2 regions of the Dysosmobacter sp. Phy genome follow, and region 2 is predicted to be linked to the other one. Evidence: a T-box and tRNA genes for the amino acid it is inferred to sense, from the RefSeq annotation. Region 2 holds a T-box; the other holds one or more tRNA genes.
The links. The T-box of region 2 lies ahead of ACVDHE_RS05610 (glycine--tRNA ligase). A T-box ahead of a tRNA ligase gene usually reads a tRNA of that ligase, here a tRNA-Gly.

Region 1: it has a tRNA-Gly gene. The T-box ahead of ACVDHE_RS05610 (glycine--tRNA ligase) is inferred to sense a tRNA for this amino acid. The anticodon was not compared.

What each region holds. Positions count from the first base shown of each region.
Region 1 covers NZ_CM136997.1:1,248,809-1,260,588, forward strand. The annotation lists gene dtd (D-aminoacyl-tRNA deacylase) at 1-86, opposite strand, end outside; gene ACVDHE_RS06175 (RelA/SpoT family protein) at 525-2,732, opposite strand; gene recJ (single-stranded-DNA-specific exonuclease RecJ) at 2,732-4,825, opposite strand; gene ACVDHE_RS06185 (S-layer homology domain-containing protein) at 5,117-6,643, shown strand; gene ACVDHE_RS06190 (hypothetical protein) at 6,719-7,129, opposite strand; gene ACVDHE_RS06195 (D-alanyl-D-alanine carboxypeptidase family protein) at 7,353-8,474, opposite strand; tRNA gene ACVDHE_RS06200 (tRNA-Gly) at 8,590-8,663, shown strand; gene ACVDHE_RS06205 (hypothetical protein) at 8,912-9,145, shown strand; gene ACVDHE_RS06210 (S-layer homology domain-containing protein) at 9,248-11,780, opposite strand, start outside.
Region 2 covers NZ_CM136997.1:1,134,973-1,146,752, reverse strand. The annotation lists gene ACVDHE_RS05630 (YidC/Oxa1 family membrane protein insertase) at 1-465, shown strand, start outside; gene jag (RNA-binding cell elongation regulator Jag/EloR) at 481-1,329, shown strand; gene ACVDHE_RS05620 (RNA polymerase sigma factor) at 1,441-1,923, shown strand; gene ACVDHE_RS05615 (hypothetical protein) at 1,913-3,187, shown strand; T-box leader at 3,227-3,436, shown strand; gene ACVDHE_RS05610 (glycine--tRNA ligase) at 3,494-4,915, shown strand; gene ACVDHE_RS05605 (hypothetical protein) at 5,196-5,330, shown strand; gene ACVDHE_RS05600 (LTA synthase family protein) at 5,396-7,366, shown strand; gene ACVDHE_RS05595 (NCS2 family permease) at 7,568-8,989, shown strand; gene msrA (peptide-methionine (S)-S-oxide reductase MsrA) at 9,216-9,782, opposite strand; gene ACVDHE_RS05585 (DUF6881 domain-containing protein) at 9,793-10,098, opposite strand; gene ACVDHE_RS05580 (alanyl-tRNA editing protein) at 10,112-11,266, opposite strand; gene ACVDHE_RS05575 (hypothetical protein) at 11,286-11,780, opposite strand, start outside.

The DNA of each region.
Region 1 (11,780 bases), 110 kb from region 2:
ACCAGGAAGCCCCGGCCGATCCGGCCGGAGACCTCTCCGCCGATGGTCACGGATGCCCGGGACACCCGGGTCACAACTGCGCGCATGGGCGGCACTCCTTTCAAAGGTAAAGTAGCAAAGCCCCTCTAAAAAAAGCGGAAGGGGGCCAGCGAAAAAGAGGAAAAGGCCTAGGAAAAAAGAAAAGGTCTGGGGAAAAAGAGGTAAGGGTCCAGGGAAAACCCAAGGTTTTCCCAGTTGATTTGCCGCAGGCAAATCAACCATTTCCAATCATTTTCGGCAGGACACCCTCCAGAGGGGCCTCTCTTGCCCCTGCGGGGCAATTCACCTTCTGTGTCTGGCGAAAATTCCCCGACCTGTGCGCCCTTGGGGCGCACACACCAGTGAGCGGCACCGGGGCCTCCGCCAAAGTCGCAAAGCGGCTTTGGCGGGGAGAGGAAGAACAAGCGGAGCGGGGTGAGGCCTCGCTTCCAGCGGGGCCGGGAATCGCAATGCCGCAACGGTGCCAGCCTGCTCCCCCTCGAGGGTTATCCCGCGGGCCGGTTCACCTTCAGCACGCCGGAGATCTGGTTGAGCTTGTTCATGACCGTCAGCAGCTGGGCGTTGTCCCGAATCTTGATCTCCAGGTGGATCATGGCGAAGTTGTCCTCGGTGCTGCGGGAGTTGAGCGCCGTGACGCTGGTGTTGGTGGTGGACAGGGCTGCGGAGATGTCCAGCAGCAGGTTCCGGCGGTCCTTGCAGATGACCTCCAGAGAGGTGGGATAGCTGTCCAGGGTGTCGGCACCCCAGGAGACCTTGATCCACCGGCCCTCCTGGCCGGGGGCGGAGCGCCGCTCCGGCGAGGCGTTGGGGCAGTCGCACCGGTGGACGGACACGCCGTAGCCCCGGGTGATGAAGCCGATGATCTCGTCGCCGGGGACCGGGGTGCAGCACTTGGAGAACTTGACCAGGCAGTTGTCCAGGCCCTCCACCACGATGCCCTGCTCGCTCTTGACCCGCTTGGGCACCGCGGGCCGGGTCTGGTCGGGCTTGCCCTCCAGGGCCACGGTGGCCTGCTTTTCCACCTGGTGCTGCTTGGCGATCCGCTGCAGCTCCCCGTGCATCCGGCTCACGGCCTTCTGAGCGGTAAAGCCGCCGTAGCCGATGGCGGCGTACATATCGTCCAGGGAGCCATAGGCCACCTTTTTCAAAAGGCCCGGCAGGTTCTCCGGATCCAGCACATCCTTCATGGGGATGCCGCAGTGCTTGAGCTCGGCCTCGAAGGCGGAGCGGCCGTTGGCGATGTTCTCCTCCTTCTTCTCCTTCTTGAACCACTGGCGGATCTTGCTGCGGGCCTCGCTGGACTTGGCGATCTTCATCCAGTCCCGGCTGGGGCCCTTGGCGGACTTGGAGGTCATGATCTCCACGATGTCGCCGTTTTTGAGCACATGGTCAAAGGTGACGATGCGGCCGTTGACCTTGGCGCCCACCATGTGGTTGCCCACGGCGGAGTGGATGGCGTAGGCGAAGTCGATGGGGGTGGCGCCGGCGGGCAGGTTCTGCACGTCGCCGTTGGGGGTGAACACGAACACCTCGTCGGCAAACATATCCACCTTCAGAGAGTGGATATAGTCCTCGGCGTCCGCGCCCTCCTGGTTTTCCAGCAGGCGGCGGACCCACTCGTAGCGGCCCTCGGTGCCGGCGCCCTGGCCCCCCTGCTTGTATTTCCAGTGGGCGGCCACGCCGTACTCGGCGATCTCGTGCATCTCCCGGGTGCGGATCTGCACCTCGAAGGGGATGCCGTCGGTGCCCATGACGGTGGTGTGCAGGGACTGGTAGCCGTTGGGCTTGGGGGTGCCGATATAGTCCTTAAACCGGCCCAGGATGGGCTTGTAGATGTCGTGGATCACGCCCAGGACGTTGTAGCAGTCGCCCACGTTCTCCACGATCACCCGGAAGGCGAACAGGTCGAAGATCTCGTCCAGGGACTTGTTCTGGTTGAACATCTTGCGGTAGATGGAATAGGGGTGCTTCATGCGGCCGTAGACGATGTGTCCGATGCCCAGCTCCGTCAGCCGGTCGTCGATCTGGATCTGGGTGCGCTGCATGAAGGCCTCGTATTCCTGGTGCTTCGCATCCAGCTTGGAGACGATCTCCTGGTAGCCGATGGGGTCCAGGTATTTCAGCGACAGGTCCTCCAGCTCCCACTTGATCCGCTGCATGCCCAGCCGGTGGGAGATGGGGGCGTAGATCTCCATGGTCTCCAGGGACTTCTGCTTCTGCTTGGCGGGAGACTGATACTCCATGGTCCGCATGTTGTGGAGCCGGTCAGAGATCTTGATGAGGATCACCCGGATGTCCTTGCTCATGGCGATGAGCATTTTCCGCAGGTTCTCCATCTGCTCGTCTTCCTTGGTGGCGTACTGGATCCGGGTCAGTTTGCTGACGCCTTCCACCAGGTCGGCGATGGTGGGGGAAAAGAGCTTGCTGATCTGCTCGTGGGTGGCGGCGGTGTCCTCGATGACATCGTGGAGCAGGGCGGCCATAATGGACTCGGAGTCCAGCTTCAGCTCCTCCGCCACGATCTGGGCCACCGCCAGGGGGTGGATGATATAGGGCTCGCCGCTCTTGCGCTTCTGGCCCTCGTGGGCCTTTTCCGCAAATTCAAAGGCGGCGCGGATCTGGTCAAAGTCGGCGGCGGGATTGTAGCCCCGCACGGTCTTTTCCAGGTTTTCGTACTGTTCCTGAATGGTCATCAGCGGTCACCTCTCGATTCCCCGGCAGCTGGCCGCAGCCGGGAGAGATAGGGGCAGGCGAACAGGTCCACCTTCCCCTGGGTGGGGATCAGACAAAGCTGTATCCGGTCCCCCTCCCGGTTCAGGGAGATCAGCCCCCGCTCGTGGAACACGGCCAGGGCCAGGGCGGAGCGGAGAAAGCTCTCACAGCCGCCGGAGAGCACCGACAGCCGCCGCAGGAAGGGCAGGGTGTTCTCCTCCGCCTTTCCGTGGCGCAGCTGCCGCTCCAGAGCGGTCCAGCAGGCGGCGAACTGGCCCCGGGAGGCCCGGAGCCGGGCCATCTCCTGGGCGGAGAGGTCCCTGCCCGCCACCAGGCGGTCGATCAGCTCCAGATCCGCCGCCTCGTGGCGGCTGGGGGTCAGGGAGGGGCGCAGGTCGATCAGCTGCAATTGCAGCGTGGTGGCGCCCCGGAAGGTATTGGCCTGGAGGTAGAAGGCGGCGTCCACCCGCATCCCGGCGATGACGCCGCACTCCTGCTCCGTCATGGAGAAGAAGATGGCGTCGAACCGGGCGGAGCCCTTGGACAGGCGCAGCTTCAGATGCTTGCCCTGGCCCACGCTCTGGATGGCGTCCACCGTGGCGCCCAGCAGGGCGAACACGGGACGGGGGTTGCCGGCGCCGTAGGGCTCCAGCTGGTCCAGCTGCTCCACCTCCGGCAGCGTCACGGCGCCGGGGACGGTGATGGCGGCGTCCACGTCCAGGGCGGCCACCGGCCGCTCCCCGCCGGAGACGGAGCGGACATAGCGGTTCATACGGGTACGGAAGGCGTCGATGTTGCCCTCCTGGATGGTGAAGCCCGCGGCCAGCTCGTGGCCGCCGAAGCCCTCCAGCAGATCGGAGCAGGCCTCCAGGGCGGCAAAGAGGTTAAACCCGCCGTAGGAGCGGCAGGAGCCCTTGCCGGTGCCGTCCCGCAGGTGGATCATGAAGCTGGGGCAGGCGTATTTCTCGCTGAGGCGGGAGGCCACGATCCCCACCACCCCCTGGTGCCAGCGCTCGCTGGAGAGCACCAGGGCGCTGCGCTCGTCGCCGGGCAGGCGGGCGATCTTCTCCACGGCGTCGGCGCAGATGGCCTGTTCCACCATCTGCCGCTCCCGGTTGAGCTGGCACAGCTGCCGGGCCAGGGCCTCCGCCCGGGCGGGGTCGTCGGTCTCCAGCAGGTCGGCGGCCAGATCCGCCGCGCCCATGCGGCCGGCGGCGTTGATCCGGGGCGAGAGCACGAAGCCGATCTGGATGGAGGAGATGGGCTTGCCGGCCAGGCCCGCCTCCCGCAGCAGGGCGTGAATGCCCACAAAGTCCGTGTGGGGCAGGGCCTCCAGCCCGCAGGAGACGATGGTCCGGTTCTCCCCCTCCATGCGCATCACGTCGGCGATGGTGCCGATGGCGGCCAGGGTGCAGTACCGGGCGAAGAGAGCCTCCTCCCGGCTGCGCCCCCCCAGGGCCAGCACCAGCTTCAGCGCCACGCCCACGCCGGCCAGGTGCTTGAAGGGATAGGGGCAGTCCGGCCGGTGGGGGTCCACCACCGCCGCGGCGGCGGGCAGCTCGGACTTGCACTCGTGGTGGTCCGTCACCACCACGTCCATGCCCAACGAGGCGGCGAAGGCCACCTCCTCGTTGCCGGTGATGCCGCAGTCCACGGTGATCATCAGCGTGGCCCCCTGGTTGCGCAGGGACTGGATGGCGTCGCGGCTGAGGCCGTAGCCATCCTCCACCCGGCGGGGGATATAGCGCAGGCACCGGGCGCCGCAGCGGCGCAGGTAGTCCATCAGCAGCACCGTGGAGGTGATGCCGTCCACGTCGTAGTCGCCGAACACGGCGATGGTCTCCCCCTGGTTGAGGGCCCGCTGGATCCGGTCCACGGCCTTGCCCATGTCCCGCATCAGCATGGGGGACAGGGACAGGCTCCGCTCCCGCTCCAGGGCCTCGGCGGCGTCCTCCGCCGTCACCACGCCCCGGGCTGCCAGCACGGTGGAGAGCAGATAGGGGTATCCGGCGGCGCGCAGCCGCTCCACATCCCGCTCCGCCGGGGCGCCGATGTTCCACTTTTTGAATTTCATGGGCGCCCTCCTCCCTTCTGCGGCCGGACAGCCATAATAAGCCATAATAACTAAACTATTATAGCAGGGCCGGGGGAAAAGGTAAAGAAAAATTCTCCTTCTTTCAGGGCGGAGCGGCCTTTGCGGCGGGATTCGACGGGGATAATTTGACGCGAAAGGGGAATTCTGGTACAATAGCCGCTGTGTATCGGCCTCTGCGGCGCCGTCTATGACGGATTTTGCCCCGAACGGGCCGAAAACACCCCTGAAAAAAGACATGAAACGGACGATAAAGGAGCAAGTGAAACAGATATGAAACGACAGTTGAAACGCCTGTGTTCCTGTGCCCTGCTGTGCGCCCTGCTGCTGACGGTGCTGCCCGCCCCCGCGGCGGCCGCCTCCACCGGCTTTTCCGATGTGCCCGCCTCCCACTGGGCGGCGGAGGAGATTCGCCGGGCGGTGGATCTGGGGCTGTTCCAGGGGGAGAGCTCCGGCCGCTTCGGCCTGGGTAAGCCCATGACCCGCGCCGCCTTTGTGGTGGTGCTGTGCCGCTTCTTCGAGTGGGAGATCGTCAAGCCCCAGACGGGCTCCTACACCGACAACCAGGATCCCTCGGCCTGGTACTACGGCGCCGTGGAGACCGCCTACGCCCACGGGGCCATCACCGGCCAGACGGATACCTTCCGCCCCAATGACGCCGTCACCCGGGAGGAGATCGCCGTCATGCTGATCCGTGCCCTGGGGTACAGTTCCCTGGCGGGGCTGTCCCAGGAGCAGGCCATGCCCTTCACGGACGTGCGGACCAACACCGGCTATATCGCCATGGCCTACACCCTGGGCCTGGTCAGCGGCACTTCCAAGACCGCCTTCTCCCCCGACAAGGCGGCCACCCGGGAGCAGGCGGCAGTGATGCTGATGCGGCTGTATGACAAGTGCCACGCCGACGCCCCCATCCGGAGCGGCATCCTGGCTCCCGGCGAGGACGAGGCCGTCCTGACCGGCTGCGCCGCGGCGGCGGTGGCTGCCTACAAGCTGATCTACGCCGGGGAGATCCGGCTGGTGGAGACCGCTCCGGCGGAGGAGGCCGCCGCCCTGCGGGCCCAGGCGGAAGAGGCCGGAGTCCAGCCGCTGCTGTATGTCTCCGGCACCGCCTCCTCAGTCCGGGGAGACGCAGACACCACCGCCGCGCTGCTGCGCCAGGCGGTGGACGCCGGGGATTACGCAGGGCTGTTCCTGGATGTGACGGGCCTGACCGGCACGGACAAAAAGGACTTCTCCGCTCTGGCCCGGGCCCTGGACGAGGCTATGGAGGGCAAGCTGCTGTACCTGACGGCGGAGGCGCCGGTCCAGGGCGGCAGGGCCAACGGCTATGACTACGCCGTTCTGGGGACCGCGGCGGATACGCTGGTGGTCCGGGTGGCGGCGGGCGAGGACAGCGCCGACGGCTTCCCCGTGGCGCCGCCGGAGCCCATGGAGGCGGTCTATTACGCCCTGACCCAGATCAAGAGCCTGGTGGACCCCGGCAAGCTGAGCCTGATGCTGACCACCACCGGCACCTCCTGGCTCCAGAAGCGACTGGAGGGGACGCTGACCGCGGCCCAGATCCAGACTCTGCGCAAGTCCATTTTCACGGAGACGTACTATTCCGGCCGGTACGCCTGCTCCTACCTGACGGACGCCTCCGCCTCCGCGGAGCGGGTGGTGTGGTACCTGGACCAGGAGTCCGTGGCCCAGCGGGTCCTGATGGCGGCCTTTTTCGGCGTGGGCCAGGTGTGTTTGAGCGATCTGCGCTCCGTGGCCGATTACGAGGGCTACTCCGTTCTGGAGGCCTTGTCCTGAGAGAAAAAAGAACCGCTCCCGGTATACGGGAGCGGTTCTTTTTTCTGAAAAATACCTCCAGTGAGGCGGACGGATTTACAGATACTTCTGCATGCCGTCGGTGGCGGAGGAGATGTCGGCGCTGATGGTGACGGTGAACTTGATGTTGTTGCGCTCGCCGAACACATCCAGCCAGTGGAGGAAGTCCTCGGTCTCCTTCCCCACGTCCTGCCCGATGGTCTTGCACAGATTGTCGATAAACACGTGAGAGATGTCGTAGTTGCCAGCGTACAGGCCGCTGATAAAGCCGCGGAACAGATCGTAGTTGTTCAGCTTATATTCCTGCGCGTCGATCAGGCGGATGTGGTAGTGGATGTCATAGGTCATATTGCGGTTGGCCTCGATGCAAACCACGTTGCCGGGTTCATCCTTCGCCGCGTTGTTGATCAGTTCAATGAGCTGCTTGGTCTTGCCGGAGCCCTTCACGCCCATAATCAATCTGACCATATCAAATCACTCCTGTCAATTAGAATTGCCGGGGAAAAACGGTTGGCTGTTATGTTCAGCATAGCATAAGATCCGGTAAAATACAATGGAAAAACTGAAAGAAAAACTTTGTTCAGATTATCCATTGACGGTATTTCTGGAAATTCCTGCCGAAGATTCCGCTTCGCGGAAAAAGCGGCGCCCTTGGGCGCCGCTTGTCTTTACCGGGATCCGCCGCATTGGCTCAGGCGCTCAGCAGCGCCATGCGCAGCATCCGCAGCAGCATCTGGCCAAAGGTGATCCGGGGGACCGCCTCCCCGGCCACCAGGGGCAGCTGGGCGATGGTCTCCTCCCCGCAGGTGACGGTCATGGTGCCCAGGGGATCGCCCTCGGCCACCGGGGCCTCCACCGACTCCGCCAGCTCTACGGTCTGGGTCAGGCTGCCCGCCTGGGCCTTTTCCACCAGCAGCCGGTCCCCTGCTCCCAGCACCGGCTGGACGGTGGCCTGGGTCCCCAGGGACACCGGCACCGGCGCCAGGGGCGTCTGGGGCGCCGCGGAGGCCAGGGCGTAGGTGGCGAAGCCGTAGTTCAGCAGCGCCTGGGCGTCCTCGAAGCGCTGGGCGGAGGTGGAGCCCTTCATGATGACGGCGATCAGCTCCATGCCGTCCCGCTCCGCCGTGGCGGACAGGCAGTACAGCGCGCTGTCGGTGGAGCCGGTCTTGAGGCCCGTGGCCCCCTCGTAGAAGCGGATCAGGCGGTTGGTGTTCACCAGGGAGGACGCCCCGTCCCGGAGGGTGTCCATCCAGATGGTGGTGTACTGGCGGATGTCCGGGTGGTTGAGGATCAGCTCCCGGCTCATCAGGGCGATGTCGTGGGCGGAGGTGACGTGGCCCTCGGCGGGCAGGCCCGTGGCGTTTTTGAACACGGTGTCCGCCATGCCCAGCTCCGCCGCCCGCTGGGTCATCCGGTCCACAAAGGCCTCCTCGCTGCCGGCCACGGCCTCCGCCAGGGCCACGGCGCAGTCGTTGGCGGAGACCACGCACACCGCCTTGAGCATATCGGACACGCTCATCTGCTCGTTCTCCTCCAGCCAGATCTGGCTGCCGCCCATGGAGCAGGCGTGGGCGGAGGCGGTGACCATGTCGTCGTAATGAAGGGTCCCGGCGTCAATGGCCTCCATGGTCAGCAGCAGCGTCATCACCTTGGTGACGCTGGCGGGTTCCAGCTTGGCATGTTCGTCCTTGGCGAAGAGGACGGTGCCGGTCTCCTTCTCCATCAGCAGCGCCGAGGGCGCCTCCACCTCCAGAGCCCCGGCGCTGGTGGCCAGCACCGCCACCGCCCACAGCAGCGCGATCAATCGTTTCATGGTGATCCCCCTTTGCAGCGTTGCTATACTGTATGTCTCCGGGGGGACATTCATGCCGGGGCGGCAATTTTTCGGTTGCATTTTACAAAGGGGTGTGGTATCATACACTAGACCCGCGGCTGTAGTTCATCGGTAGAACGGCAGCTTCCCAAGCTGCATAGGTGGGTTCGACTCCCATCAGCCGCTCCAGAAAAAGGACACGACATCCGTCGTGTCCTTTTTTTCAACCCTGCCGCCCGGAGGCTGCGCCGGCTCTGACGGCCCGCCGAAGAGAAGCAGCTATGCGGAACCTGTCAAAGTGCACAAAAAATAAGAAAGAACAAAACGGTGATATATTGACAACGGACAAGTGGACGGCCTATACTGGAGATGCAAAGAAGTGCTGAGACAGACACAATGGCCGGCTGCGGGCCGGTGCGCGGAAGGCGGTGCGAGACATGAGAGACAAGGCCAGACTGGAGGCGCTGTGGCTCCAGATCCTGTTCGGGCTGCTCCTGCTGGGCACAGCAAATGTTGTGTATTTCCGGATATACCATGAAGTGATGTGGATTTTGTACGACGTTGTGCTGTTCTGCGTGGTGCGGGTGCTGATCCGGATGGCGCAGAATCATGTGTATCAAAAGAAGGGCTTCGGACGGCCCTACGACGGGATCCGGGAATTTCTCATTTGACGGCAGGGACGCCGGTCTTGCCGGCGTGTGAGAGCGGATCCGCCTCAAGCATAAGAGAGCCAGGGCGCGCCTTGCGGCGCGCCCTGGCTGTTTTTCAGATGGTTACTTGCGGTACTGCTCCATCCGCCAGACAATGGCGGACAGCTGACCCCGGGTCAGGGTGTTGCCGGGCTTGTAGGTGCTGGTGCCGTTGTTGAAGTAGCCCTCCACGATGCCGGCGGCGTTCAGTGCCCGCACAGCGGGATCAGTGGTATCGGTAAAGGGCTGGACGCTGGTGAGGTTGGTGGTGTTGAGCTTCATGGCGCCGGTGGCGATCTGGGCCACCTGGAGCCGGGTGATGGGCTTGGTCAGATCCACGTCGCTGCGGGTGATGATGCCCTCGGCCCGGGCCTTGGCCAGATAGCCGCTGAACACGTTGGCGTTCACCGGCGCCTGCTCGGGATACCCGGCGGCCAGCATGATCAGCTTCAGCGCCGCGCCGTAGGTGACGGTGCTGTCGGGCTTGAAGGAGCCGTCGGCATAGCCGTCGATGACATTGGCGTCGCTGAGCTCCACCACATACTTGTAGCACCAGGTGGAGGAGGACACGTCCTTGAAGGTTCTGGGATTATTGAGGACGCCCAGGGAGAACAGGCCCACGGCAAAGGCGGTGCCGCTGCTGTTGTAAGCCACATAGGGGATCTCCACAGAGCCGGTGAAGGTGCTGGCGGGCACAAAGCGCAGCTGGTTCATCCGCTGGGTACCGGTGGAGTAGCCATAGAGGGTGTCGGTGGTGGCCCGGGTGGCCGTGCCGGTCCCCACATACACCGTGCCCTGGGAGGCGGCGGGCAGGCTCAGCAGCTGAATACTGCTGAGAGAGACGCCGGTGGCCGTGGACACTGCGCTGTACATGGAGCTGGCGGGGAAGGTCACGGAGCTGTTGCGCTGGGTCACGCCGTAGACCTCCGATACGGTGCTGGGGTTCACGCTGATCAGGATGGTGCCGGAGACGGAGCGGGCGTTGCTGCCGTAAGCGGTGAAGGGGATGGCGGCGCAGTAGTTGTAGCCGCTGGTGACGTACGTCAGCTCCGTCAGGGCGAACTGGGCCGTGGAGGAGGGGCTGAAATACAGGACCTGGCTGTTGTAGTTGGAGGAGGTCAGCTGCAAGGGGCTGGCGGTGCCGTACTTGCTGGCGCCGTAGTAATTGTAGTACAGGCTGCCGGTGGTGGGGACGCCGCCCAGAACCACATATTGCAGGGTGTAGCCGGGATAGCTCTTGTTGAAATACCGGGCGATGTCGTAGGCGTTGATCTGGACCTTGGAGTTGTAGGTGGCGGCGTAGCGGATGTCGCCGGAGAGGTTGGCCTTGACCACCTCTTTGGGCTTGATGACCAGGGTGCCGTCCACATAGTACTGGGAGTTGTAAGAGGCCCGGAAGGGGATCTGGATCTCCTCGTCAAAGTCGCCGTCCGCCACCAGGGTCAGGCTGTCCAGCCGGTAGAGGCTGGAGTTGACATTGCCGTAGTAGAAGGTGTAGCTGCTGATATTGGAGCGGCTCAGAATGGTCTGGCCCCAGCTGCCGTACAGGTAGTAGAGGGTGACGTCGTTGAAGGCGCTGGTGGCAGGCAGGCCAAAGGTCACATACTGCAGGGAGTAGTTGGGATAGCTCTTGCGGAAGAAGGAGCTGAAATCATCCTGATCCAGCTTCAGCTGCCCGCCGGGAGCCAGTTCCTTGACAATCGTGCCGCCGGAGGCGCTGTTGCTGACCTTCAGCGTCACGGAGCCGGTGACTGTGCCATTGCTGCCGTAGGCTGTATAGGACAGCGTCACAGAGCTCTCCCAGGCATAGCTGGGGGCAGTCAGCGCCAGATCCGCCAGGGCATAGTTGCCGTAGCCGGAGTTTGCCACGTAGAACCGATAGCTGGTCAGTTCATTCCAGCTGAGGGTGCGGTTGCCCAGGGAGACGGTTCCGGTAAAAGAGGAATAGGAATTGGAGTTGATACCGAATTCCACATACCAGACGGTGCCCAGACCGTTGGAAAAATCGTTGACATTAAAGTACTTCAGACCGCCGGGCGCCACCGTGTAGGTAAAGGTGTTTCCGCTGCTGCTGGAGACAGAATAGAGCGCATAGAAGTTGAAGCCGCTGCTGGTGATCCGGATGCTGGAGGGGGTCACCAGCGGCTGGTTGGTATAGATGTAGTCGCTGGTATAAGTCTGGGTCCAGCCCCGGAAGGTATAGGTCCTGCCGCCGGAGACGACCGTCAGGGGGATCGAGGGCGTGGTGGGATAGCCGCCCAGAGAGACTGTCTGGGAGGAGGTCCCGGAGAGCGTGTAGAAGTTCACAGGCACCCGGGTGCCCATGCTCACGCCGCAGTTATCACAGAAGCCGTCGCCGTTGTTGTCGGTGTGGCTCAAGGCGGGGATGGTTTCCGTATAGGTCCCGCCGCACACGGAGCAGACATAATTGCGCTGGCCGCTCGTCGTACAGGTGGGGTTGATCACAACGGTGCCGCTGCCGTTGGGGGTGTGCTTCTGCGTTTCCGAAATGCCGCAGAGGGTGCAGGACCGGGCGTGATATGTGTTGTCCTTATATGTATAGGAGGTAAACGTGTGGGTCAGTCTGGCAAGAGGACGCTCGTTCCGATAGCCGCAG
Region 2 (11,780 bases):
AGCAAGGTCACCATGAGCCAGAACAAGATGGAGGGCTCCGCCGCCGCCAGCGGCAAGATGATGATGTGGATGATGCCCCTGATGTCCATTTACATCGCCTTCATCATGCCCGCCGCCCTGGGCGTGTACTGGATCGCCCAGAGCGCCCTGTCCATCGTGCAGGAGGCCGTCATGGGCCGGTTCTACACCAACAAGCTGGAGGCCGAGGAGGCCGCGCGGTATGAGGCCCGGGAGGCCGACCGCAAGCGCCGCCAGGAGGAGGCCCGCATCCTTCAGGAGCAGCAGCGCCAGCAGGCGGCCCAGAAGCAGAGCCTGAAGGAAAAGCGCAAGGCCGCCCAGGAGGCCAAGGCCGCCAAGGCCAAGAAGGCCGCCACCAGCACCACCGAGGCCGGCCGGGTGGGCGACCGCCCCTATGCCCGGGGCCGTTCCTACAAGGCCGACCGGTACGACAGTGAACAGGAATAAGGAGCTTGTTACGCCATGAGAGAATTTATTGATGTAACGGGCAAGACCGAGGACGAGGCCATCCAGAACGCCCTGCGTCAGCTTGGCCTGGACCGGGACGATGTGTCCGTTGAGATCCTGGAGCGCGCCAAATCCGGCTTCCTGGGCCTGGGCAGCTGCCCGGCCAAGGTCCGGGTGTACTACGGCGAGGAGACGGAGCCCGCCCCCGCGCCGGTGCCGGAGGCCCCCAAGCCCCCCAAGGCCGCCCCGAAGAAGAAAGAGGAACCCAAAGAGGAGCGGAGCGCCCCCGCGCCGAAGCCCCCCAAGGCGCCGAAGCTCCCCAAGGCCCCCAAGGTTCAGCCGGAGACCCCCGCTGAGGAGGTCCCCGCCGCCCCCGCCGCGGACTACGGTCCGGAGGTGGACGATGAGAAGGCCCAGGCCATCCGCACCTTCCTCTCCGGTCTGCTGGAGCAGATGGACAGCGCCGCCGACATCCGGGTCTATCAGCCGGAGAAGGGCCGCTACAAGGTGATCCTGGAGGGGAAGAACCTGGGCGCCCTGATCGGCCGCCGGGGCGAGACTCTGGACGCCATCCAGCAGCTGACCAGCTATGCCGTCAACCGCAGCGGCAGCGGCCGGGTCCGGGTCCAGCTGGACGCCGAAGGCTACCGGGAGAAGCGGGAGCAGAGCCTCCAGCATCTGGCCCGGAAGGTGGCCGCCAAGGTGGTCAAGTACCGCCGCAACTTCACCCTGGAGCCCATGAACGCCTACGAGCGCCACGTGATCCACACGGCGCTGCAGGACGTGCCGGGCGTTACGACCTACTCCACCGGCACCGAGCCGGGCCGCCGGGTGGTCGTGGCCTACGACCGGGACAAGAAGTAAATCCCAGAAAGAGATCCGTCCGGTTTTCCGGGCGGATCTTTTTTGTGACAAAGCCGGGGCCGGGATCGTATGGAAAGTGAATGCATTCAATCATAGACGGGGAGGGAGCCCATGGAGCGAGCGATCTTTGAACAGGCTGTCCGGGAGCACCGGGATATGGTGTTTCGGGTGGCCCTCCACGTGACCGGGCAGCGCCAGGACGCGGAGGACGCGGTGCAGGAGGTGTTTCTCCGGCTCTATACCCGGGAGCGGGACTTTGAGACGCCGGAGCATCTGCGGCGCTGGCTGATCCGGGTGACGGTCAATCTGTGCAGGGATACCCTGAAAAGCCCCTGGCGCAAGCGGCGGGTGTATCTGGAACAGCTTCCGGAGCCGTCCTTTCACCAGGTGGAGCAGCGGGAGCTGTACCGGGAGGTCATGGCCCTGCCGGAGAAGTACCGGACGGTGCTGGATCTGTTCTACTGCGAGGAGCTGTCCACCCGGGAGATCGGGGAGGTGCTGGGGATCCGCCAGTCGGCGGTGACCACCCGGCTGACCCGGGCCCGGGAGCAGCTGGAAAAGCGGCTGAAGGAGGCATGGCGGGATGACGAATAAGGAATTTTATCAGGAGACCTTTTCCCAGCTCCGCTCCTCCTGTGACATTCGATGGGAGGATATGGAAATGCGGACGAGCAAACGGCACATCAGCAGACATCTGGTGACGCTGGCGGCGGTGATCGCCCTGATGGCGGTCCTGTCCGCGGCGGCGGTGGCGGCGGATCTGTTCGGCCTGCGGCGGATGCTGCTGCCCCAATGGGGACAGACGCTGAGCCTCAGCGGATACGCGGAGAGCCCGGAGAGCCGGGCCCTGGCGCAGTGGCGGACCTGGCTGACGGAGCAGGGCCTTGGCGCCGCGGCAGAGGACGGCGGGACGGACCCCTGGTTCCAGATCGATCAGATCTACACCCCGGAGATGGAGGAGGCTCTGACGGAGATCGCGGAGAAATACGGCCTGACCCTCCACCCGGCGGCGGTGGACGCCGCGGCTTTTCCGGGGGTCTTTGACGAGACCTTCCTGGGGGAGAACAACCGGGCCTATCACGTCCGGATCTGCGAGGACGGGACGTTCTTCTTTGACGGCGAATACGACCTCAGCGGCGGAGAGACCCTGTCCTACCAGTTTATCCGCTGCGTCCGCGGCAGCTTTACCGACGGACTGCTGGAGGTGGGAGACGTCTCCCGGTATCAGGAGTGGACCTATGAGACCGCCTGCGGCCGGACGGTGACCGCGGCGCTGGCAGAGGACCGGGGCGTGCTGATCGCGGACCTGGAGGACTGCCTGGTGACGGTCAATGTGCCCCGGGCGGAGCTGGAGAGGCAGGACCTGGAGGCCCTGGCAGACAGCATCGACTTTGGCCGCTTGACCCCCGTGACGGCGCCGGATCTCTCCGGCCGGGGAGCGGACACGCAGCTGAACACCGGCAGCGGGCTGGAGACCGGGGCCATCCGGACATTTGCGGCGGAGCTGCTGGACCTGCTGGAGCGGGACGACCGGGCGGCGGTGGCGGAGCGGTTTTCCTATCCCTGCACCGTGACCACGGCGGAGGGGGAGACCTTCCAGGCCGACACGGCCCAGGAGCTGCTGGACCGCTGGGACGAGGCCGTGGCGCCTATGACCGGAACTCTGAGCGAGGCCCTCATGGGCGGGGACTTCTTCTCCCACGACGGACTGGTGGGCACGGCGGACGGCGCGGTCTGGTTCGGCCTGACCGGGGACGGACAGATCCGTATTTTTACCCTCCAGACCCCCGAGGGGGCCGGAGTCCGTCCCGTCTCCCCCGGCAGCAGCGCCGGGCCGTCCCCGGCGCCGGAGGCTTGACATTCCGGCAAAAACATGGTACAGTACGCACGATACCCAACAAAAGCGCAACAGGGAACAGTATCCCGGTTTTGCCGGTCAAGAGAGAGGGCGGTCGGTGCGAGCCCTTCCGGAGGAGCGGGAGAAGGCCCCCTGGAGCTGCGGGGAGGAAATGCCCCGCCGGCGTCCGCCGTTACCGGAGAAGGAAGTGCGCATCAGCCAGATGCGAATTCAGGTGGGACCACGGACAATGCTTTGTTCGCCCTGAGCCGAAAACCGGCTCAGGGCGTTTTTTGTCGTTTTGGGCCAAGAATTTAGGAGGAAGCAATGAAGAACACCGAAAAGACCATGGAGAAGATCGTGGCCCTGTGCAAGGGCCGGGGCTTTATCTTCGCCGGCAGCGAGATCTACGGCGGCCTCGCCAACACCTGGGACTACGGCCCCCTGGGCGTGGAGCTGAAGAACAACGTCAAGAAGGCCTGGTGGAAGAAGTTCGTCCAGGAGAACCCCTACAACGTGGGGCTCGACGCCGCCATCCTCATGAACCCCCAGACCTGGGTGGCCTCCGGACACCTGGGCGGCTTCTCCGATCCCCTGATGGACTGCAAGGAGTGCAAGGAGCGCTTCCGGGCCGACAAGCTGATCGAGGACTGGGCCGGAGACAACGGCGTGGATCTGGGCAAGCCCATCGACGCCTTCTCCCAGGAGGAGATGAAGGACTTCATCGAGTCCCACAACATCCCCTGCCCCAGCTGCGGCAAGCACAACTTCACCGACATCCGGCAGTTCAACCTGATGTTCAAGACCTTCCAGGGCGTCACCGAGGACGCCAAGAACACCGTGTACCTGCGGCCTGAGACCGCCCAGGGCATCTTTGTCAACTTCCAGAACGTCCAGCGCACCACCCGCCGGAAGCTCCCCTTCGGCGTGTGCCAGATCGGCAAGAGCTTCCGCAACGAGATCACCCCGGGCAACTTCACCTTCCGCACCCGGGAATTTGAGCAGATGGAGCTGGAGTTCTTCTGCAAGCCCGGCACCGACCTGGAGTGGTTCCAGTACTGGCGCTCCTTCTGCAAGGACTGGCTGCTGGGATTGAATATGCGGGAGGAGGACCTGCGCCTGCGGGACCACAGCCCCGAGGAGCTGTGCTTCTACTCCAAGGGCACCACGGACTTTGAGTTCATGTTCCCCTTCGGCTGGGGCGAGCTGTGGGGCGTGGCGGACCGCACCGACTACGACCTGACCCAGCACCAGAACACCTCCGGCAAGGATATGACCTACTTCGACCAGGAGACCAACGAGCGGTATATCCCCTACGTGGTGGAGCCCTCCCTGGGCGCCGACCGCGTCACCCTGGCCTTCCTGATCGAGGCCTACGACGAGGAGGTCGTGGACCCGGCCAAGAACGACGTGCGCACCGTCATGCACTTCCACCCGGCTCTGGCCCCCTTCAAGTGCGCCGTGCTGCCCCTTAGCAAGAAGCTCGCCGACAAGGCCCGGGAGGTCCAGGCGGAGCTTTCCAAGGAGTGGATGGTGGACTACGACGACACCGGCTCCATCGGCAAGCGCTACCGCCGCCAGGACGAGATCGGTACGCCCTACTGCGTCACCGTGGACTTCGACACCGTGGGCGACGCCGAGAAGGCCGGCGACGACTGCGTCACCGTCCGGGACCGGGACACCATGGAGCAGGTCCGCATGCCCATCAGTGAACTGAAGGCGTATCTGGCCGAGAAGCTGGCCTATTAAACACAGACCGGCCCTGCTCCATATCGCCGCGGAAGCGGCGTCCAAGCGTTTTGCCCGTGGGGCAAAACCTTGATGCCGGGCGGATTCACTCCGCCCGAGCAGATAAAATAGGACGGGGTCCCCATGAAACAGCGTTTCATGGGGAGGCAGGTCCGCATGCCCATCAGTGAACTGAAGGCGTATCTGGCCGAGAAGCTGGCCTATTAAACACAGACCGGCCCTGCTCCATATCGCCGCGGAAGCGGCGTCCAAGTGTTTTGCCCGTGGGGGCAAAACCTTGATGCCGGGCGGATTCACTCCGCCCGAGCAGATAAAATGGGACGGGGCCCTCATGAAACAGCGTTTCATGGGGAGGCAGGTCCGCATGTCCATCAGCGAGCTGAAGGCGTATCTGGCCGAGAAGCTGGCCTATTGATCTAACGGTAAAAAAATTTGGGCCGCGGAGGAGTTCCGCGGCCCAAATGGCGAAGCGGGGAGAACATGAAGAAGCGACTCTTACAAACAAAGCGGGTTCCAAGGACCCTGGGTCCGGTGTGGCTGCGGTGGGTATTGTTCGCGGCGGCGTCCGGGTGCATGGGCCTGGGTGCGGCTGTGGCAGTCCAGTGGGTGGTCACCGGGTCCCTCTCCATCGTGTGGGAGTGGTTTATGAAGTGGCCCGCCTATCTGCTGCTGACAGCGGTTGGCCTGGGAACCGTCACCGCGGCCCTGGGCGCCCTGCTGGGACGGCTGTGGATCGCTGGGGCCCTGGTGGGCGCCGTGTCCCTGATTTTGTCCCTGGTGGACTACTTCAAAAACGCCATCAACGGTACGCCTCTCTCCCTGGCGGACTTCGGCCTCGCCGCCCAGCTGGGCCAGGTGGCCGGGGTGGCCGGAGAGCTGAAGCCCCCTGTGGATTTCTGGATGGCCCTGGTGGCCGTGGGCATCTGCGTGGGACTGCTGGCCATGACCGCGCCCATCATCCGCATCTCCGGCCGGGGCCGATTCGCGGCTTTTGCCCTGGCGTTTTCAGCGGCGGTGGGATTGTGCACGCCCGCCGGGGCCGCCCGGGCGGCGGAGGGCTTCGGTGTGGACATCGTCACCCGCCTGGACACCACCTCCAGCCACGACACCTACGGCCTTGTGCTGAGCCTGTGGCGGGACGCCTTCCTCCAGGCCAAGGAGAGCCCGGAGGACTACGGCGAGGAGTACATGGCCGCCGTGCTGGACCGGATCGATGAGATCCTGCTGGCGGACGCGGAAAATGAAGAGACGCCGGAGACGGCGCCCAACATCATCATGGTGCTCTCCGAGTCCTTCTTCGACCTGACGAGGCTGCCGGACCTGACCTATGAGCGGGACCCGCTGGAGAACTTCCACGCCCTGGAGGCCGAGAGCATCAGCGGTGATTTCCACAGCCACTACCTGGGCTACGGCACCGGATATATTGAGATGTCCATGCTCTACGGCGTCAACAGTCTGGATTTTGGCCCCGGCACCAACATCTGCTTTTTGGAGGACGACCTCTATGAGCGGTTCGACTCCCTGACAGAGCAGTATACCGGCGGCGGGGACTACCGGGCGGAGCTGCTCCACGGCTATGACGACAGCCTCTACAACCGCACTGTCACCTACCCGCTGCTGGGATTTTCCAATCTGCTGTTCTCCGCGGACATCCAGCAGCTGGGCTTCGACTGGCAGGGCGGCGTCTACGGCGGCTACTACATGAAGGACAGCTACTTCTTCGCCGCCATGCTGGACCGGATGGCGGACATCAACGCCGCCGGGCAGCGGGCCTTCCTCTACGGCATCACTATGGAGAACCACCAGCCCTTCGACGCGGAGAAGTTCGGCTACGAGTGCCAGATCGGCGTGGAGAGCCAGACCCTCAGCGACGAGGACATGGCCATCGTGCGGGTCATGCTGGAGGGCATCACCCGGGCGGACCAGGCCCTGGGCCAGCTGACCGACGCCCTGCGGAATTCTCCGGAGCCCACCATCGTGGTGTTCTTCGGGGATCACCGGCCCAACCTTTTCATGACCGACGGGGACACGGTGTATACCAAGCTGGGCCTGTGCCCGGAAAACGACACCACGGAGTGGACGGCGGAGCAGATCTGTGACCTCTACTCCACGGATTATCTCATCTGGGCCAACGACGCGGCCCTCCTGAACGGCCGGGCCGGCACCCGGCGCGACAGCAGCATCACCGCCATCGGCCCCCAGCTGCTGGAGCTGACCGGACAGCCCATCTCCCGGTACTGGGCCCTGCTGGACAAGGTCAGCAAGGCGTGCCTGACCAACACGGAGCTGTACTTCGTGGACGGGGAGGGGGAGCCCTCTCTGTCCGGGGAGGAGGCGGATCTGTCAGAGCAGGACCGGGAGCTGCTGGCCCTGCGGGACGCCGTACTCTACGACGCCCTGTACGGCAAGCAGTACATCACCGCCGCCATGAATGAGCCGGCGGGCACGTGACATGTAAAAAGCCGCGCGGAGTTTTCCGCGCGGTCTTTTTTGCCGCCGGATGTCTGCTGGGGGGAGACAGACAGGTAAAAGCGTTATTCTTTTGAGAGAATATTGCAAAATAACCAAATATCGGCTATGATGTAAAGACAGGATTTGTCCACATATACAAAGGTTGACCAATCTGCATTGAGAAAAAAGAGGGAGTAAAACATGGAAAAGATCTTTCAGCTGCAAAAGAACGGCACCACCGTCCGCACAGAGATCCTGGCAGGCCTGACCACCTTCATGACCATGGCGTACATCATCGCACTCAACCCCAACCTTCTCACCAACTTCGACACCGGCTCCGCCCTTTGGAACGGCGTGTTCCTGGCCACCTGCATCGCCTCGGCCCTGGCTATGTTCTGCATGGCGTTCCTGGCCAACAAGCCCTTTGCCCTGGCCCCCGGCATGGGCCTCAACAGCTTCTTCGCCGTGGTGGCGTCCAACATCGCCGCCCTGACTGGCATGAGCTATGTGGCCTCCTTCCAGGCGGCCCTGGTCATCATTCTGCTGGAGGGCATCGTGTTTCTGATCCTCTCCGTGCTGAACATCCGCGAGAAGATCGTGGAGGCCATTCCTCTGGGCGTGCGCCTGGGCATTGCCCCGGCCATCGGCCTTATGCTGATGAACATTGGCCTGGGGTCCAACGTGGGCGTGTACTCCGAGACCGGCGGCCCCTTCTACGTGATGCGGGACTTCTTCGGCGCCCTGACGCCCAGCGTGGCGCAGACCACCATGGGCAGCGGCTACTCCACCATGGTGCTGACCGTGGTGACCATGTTCATCGGCCTGTTTGTCATCGTGATCCTGGCCAAGAAGGGCGTCAAGGCGGCCGTGCTGCTGGGCATGCTGGTGGCGTCCATCATCTACTGGATCGGTGACTTCGTGGTGCTGGGCGTGAATCCCTTTGCGTCCCTGGCCACCGCCTCCTTCGTGCCGCCCTTCGCCGACATGATGGAGACCACCTTCTTCAAGTTCAACTTTGAGGGCTTTTTGCAGATCGGCTGGTTCACCGCCGTGACGCTGATCATCACCTTCTGCATGATCGATATGTTCGACACCATCGGCACCCTGGTGGGCACCGCCTCCCGGGCCGGCATGGTGGATAAGGACGGCAACATGCCCAACATGAAGGAGGCCCTGATCTCCGACGCCATCGGCACCGTGGCCGGCGCCTGCACCGGCACCTCCACCGTCACCACCTTCGTGGAGTCCGCCTCCGGCGTGGAGGCCGGCGGCCGCACGGGCCTCACCGCCCTGACCACCGGCGTGCTGTTCCTGGCCTGCATCTTCATCGCCCCCATCGCCGCCATCATCCCCGCGGCGGCCACCTCTGCGGCGCTGATCTATGTGGGCGTGCTGATGCTGATGGGATTGAAGAACGTCAACTTCGACGACCTGGATCAGATGGTCCCCGTGTCCCTCATGCTGATCGCCATGCCCATCTCCAGCTCCATCGGCCACGCCATCGGCATCGGCCTGATCTCCTACACCGTCATCAAGGTCTTTACCGGCAAGGCCAAGGACGTCTCCGTCCTGACCTATGTGATCTCCGCGCTGTTCCTGGTGAAGTTCTTCCTGATCGTGTGAGTATGTCGCAAAAGGCCCTTGGGCCTTTTGCGATAGAGGGCTGCATGACGGACGGGGTTCGATTTCTTTGGAAATTGTCACCCCATCCGTCATGAGAAGTGTCATTTCCGAGGCGCATGTCCTCGGAAATGACGGTATTGGATTGGATTCCGCCGTCTGCGGACGGCGGAACTCTGCGAGGCTTTTTCCACAGCAAAAGGCGCGGCCCATTGGGCCGCGCCTTATTTTATCCGTCCATGAACTGGGCAAGCAGCTGCCGGGCCGGGCGGGTGTAGTTCTCCCGCCGGAAGGGATAGGCGGCCACCGCTGCCCGCCGGACCGGGGAGATGTGGCAGTAGCCCCGGGGGTGCTTTTCCAGGTACCGCTGGTGATATTCCTCCGCCGGGAAGAAGTTCTCCAGGGGCTTGAGCTCCACGGCGAAAAAGGGCACCGCCGCCGCCTCCAGGGCCGCGGCGGCCCGGACGGCGGCCTCCTGGTCCGGGTGGGTCCAGTAGATGCCGCTCTGGTACTGGGTGCCGATGTCGGCCCCCTGGCGGTTGGGCAGTTCCACGTCCACCACGGCGAAAAAGGCGAAGAGCAGCGCCTCCAGGCAGGTGCGGGAGGGGTCCCAGGTCACCTCCACCGCCTCCCGGAAGCCGGTGATGCCGGTGCAGACGGAGTCGTAGTTGGCGTGGTCCGGGCTGTCGCCGTTGGCGTAGCCGCAGCGGACGCCGGTGACGCCGGGCAGGGCGCGGTACAGGGCCTCCATGCCCCAGAAGCAGCCGCCCGCAAGGAAGATGCTGTGTTGGTCCATGGCGCCGCCCTCAGAAGAACATGCCCATGAAGCCGTCGGGCCGCTCCGCCGCCTGGTCCCAGACCTCCCGGAAGATCCCCGGGGCGATGGTCCGGGCGGTCACCTGGCCCGGGACGTTCAGCTCCCGGATGTCGTCGGGGAAGGGGGTGGGGTTCAGCGCCTCCTCCCGGCCGTGCTCGTCGCCGTAGGCGAACCACAGCCCGCCGGGGTACAGCTCCACCCGCCGGGTCTCCCTGTTCTCCCGGTCCAGCTCCGAGTACACCCGCTGAGCCTCGTCCTCCTGGGGCTCCGCGTATTCCAGCATGATATAGCGCATGGGTCTCCACCTTTCAGTCCAAATTGTTGAAAAAAGCCCGGATCGACGCCTCGTCCGCCTGGACACTGCCCTGGGCGAAGCCGCCTCGGCCGCCGCCCCGGCCTTGGAGGGCCCCGTTCAGGGCCTTCACCAGCGGGGCGATGTCGGCGCCGTCGGCGCGGAGCAGGGCGTAGTTCCGGTGTCCGTCCTCCCCGGCAAACACCGCCGCAAGGCCCGTGCAGGCGTGGCCCAGGGCGTCTGCCAGACGGCGCACGCTGTCGGGCCGCAGGGCCGGCTGGAACACCAGGGCGTCTGTTTCCCCGGCGTGCTCGGCGGCGATGCGGCGGAAGAGCTGGTCCTCCATGGCGGCCTCCCGGGCCTTCAGGGCCGCCTGCTCCTCCTCCAGCCGCTCCAGGGCGGGGAGGATGGCGTCGGGCTTTACGCTGAGATGCTGGCCCACGGACCGGGCCTGGTCGTAGACGCGGCCGAGATAGGCAAGGGCCCGCCCGCCGCAGAGGATCTCCATGCGGACGCCCTCCCGGAACTTCTGGCAGGAGAGGACTTTCACAAGCCCCACCTGTCCGGCGCGCAGCACGTGGGTGCCGCAGCAGGCGCAGCAGTCCGCCGCCGGGAAGGTGACGATGCGGACCTGGCCCGTCAGGGCCTTTTTGCTGCGGTAGTCCAGCTCCTCCAGCTCCGCCGGGGAGGGGAACGTGATCTCCACGGGGGCGTCGGCCCAGATCACCTCGTTGGCCTTCCGCTCGGCGTCCAGGGCCTGCTCCCAGGTGATGTCGGCGTTGTAGTCGATGGTCACCGTGTCGGCCCCCAGGTGGAAGCCCACGTTGTCGCAGTGGTAGTCATGGCAGAGGATGCCGGAGAGGATGTGCTCCCCGGAGTGCTGCTGCATGTGGTCGAACCGCCGGGCCCAGTCGATGGCGCCGGTCACATTTTCGCCAATTTCCACCGCCTTTTCGACAGTGTGGACAACGACGCCGTCCTTTTCGTGGACATCGGTGACGGCGGCGCCGTTCAGCGTGCCGTGGTCGGCCGGCTGGCCGCCGCCCTCGGGGTAGAAGGCGGTCCGGTTCAGCGTCACCAGATACCCGCCTTTGCCCGGCTCACAGGTCAGGACCGTGGCGGTGAATGTCCGCATAAAGGCGTCGGCGTAGTATAGCTTTTCCGTTTCCATGTGGAAAACTCCCTTTCGTTTACAGGATGGATTGGATGAAGGTCCAGACCGGCTCGATGGCGAGGAGGCCCAGCACGGCGGAGAAGAGGTTGGCCAAAAAGCCGTAAGCGGCGGAGCGGGACCGGGGCTGTCCCCGCAGCAGCAGGGCGTAGGCGGCCATCTCCGCCGGGAAGATTACCAGCTCCGCCGGGAGAAGGGCCAGGACGGACCAGGCGCCCAGGCCGTGGAGCAAACAGGTGCGGGCGGTCCAGAGAGCGAGCCCGCCCTGGGTCACCAGGTTTACCAGCAAAAATACCAGCCAGTTCCGCCTCTGCCGCCCGAAGCCGAATAGCGCCAGCAAAAGGCCCTCGATGACCAGCGTGGTCAAAAGGGTGGTGAGCAGCTGCACGGCGTAGGCCCTCCATACCGGCGGCACCGTCACGGTTTTCGCCCCATAGTCCACAGTGACGGAGGACTGGAGACTGGTCCGCTCCAGCACGTCCGAGACCCAAGTGCTGCCGTCCTCTTCGGCGAT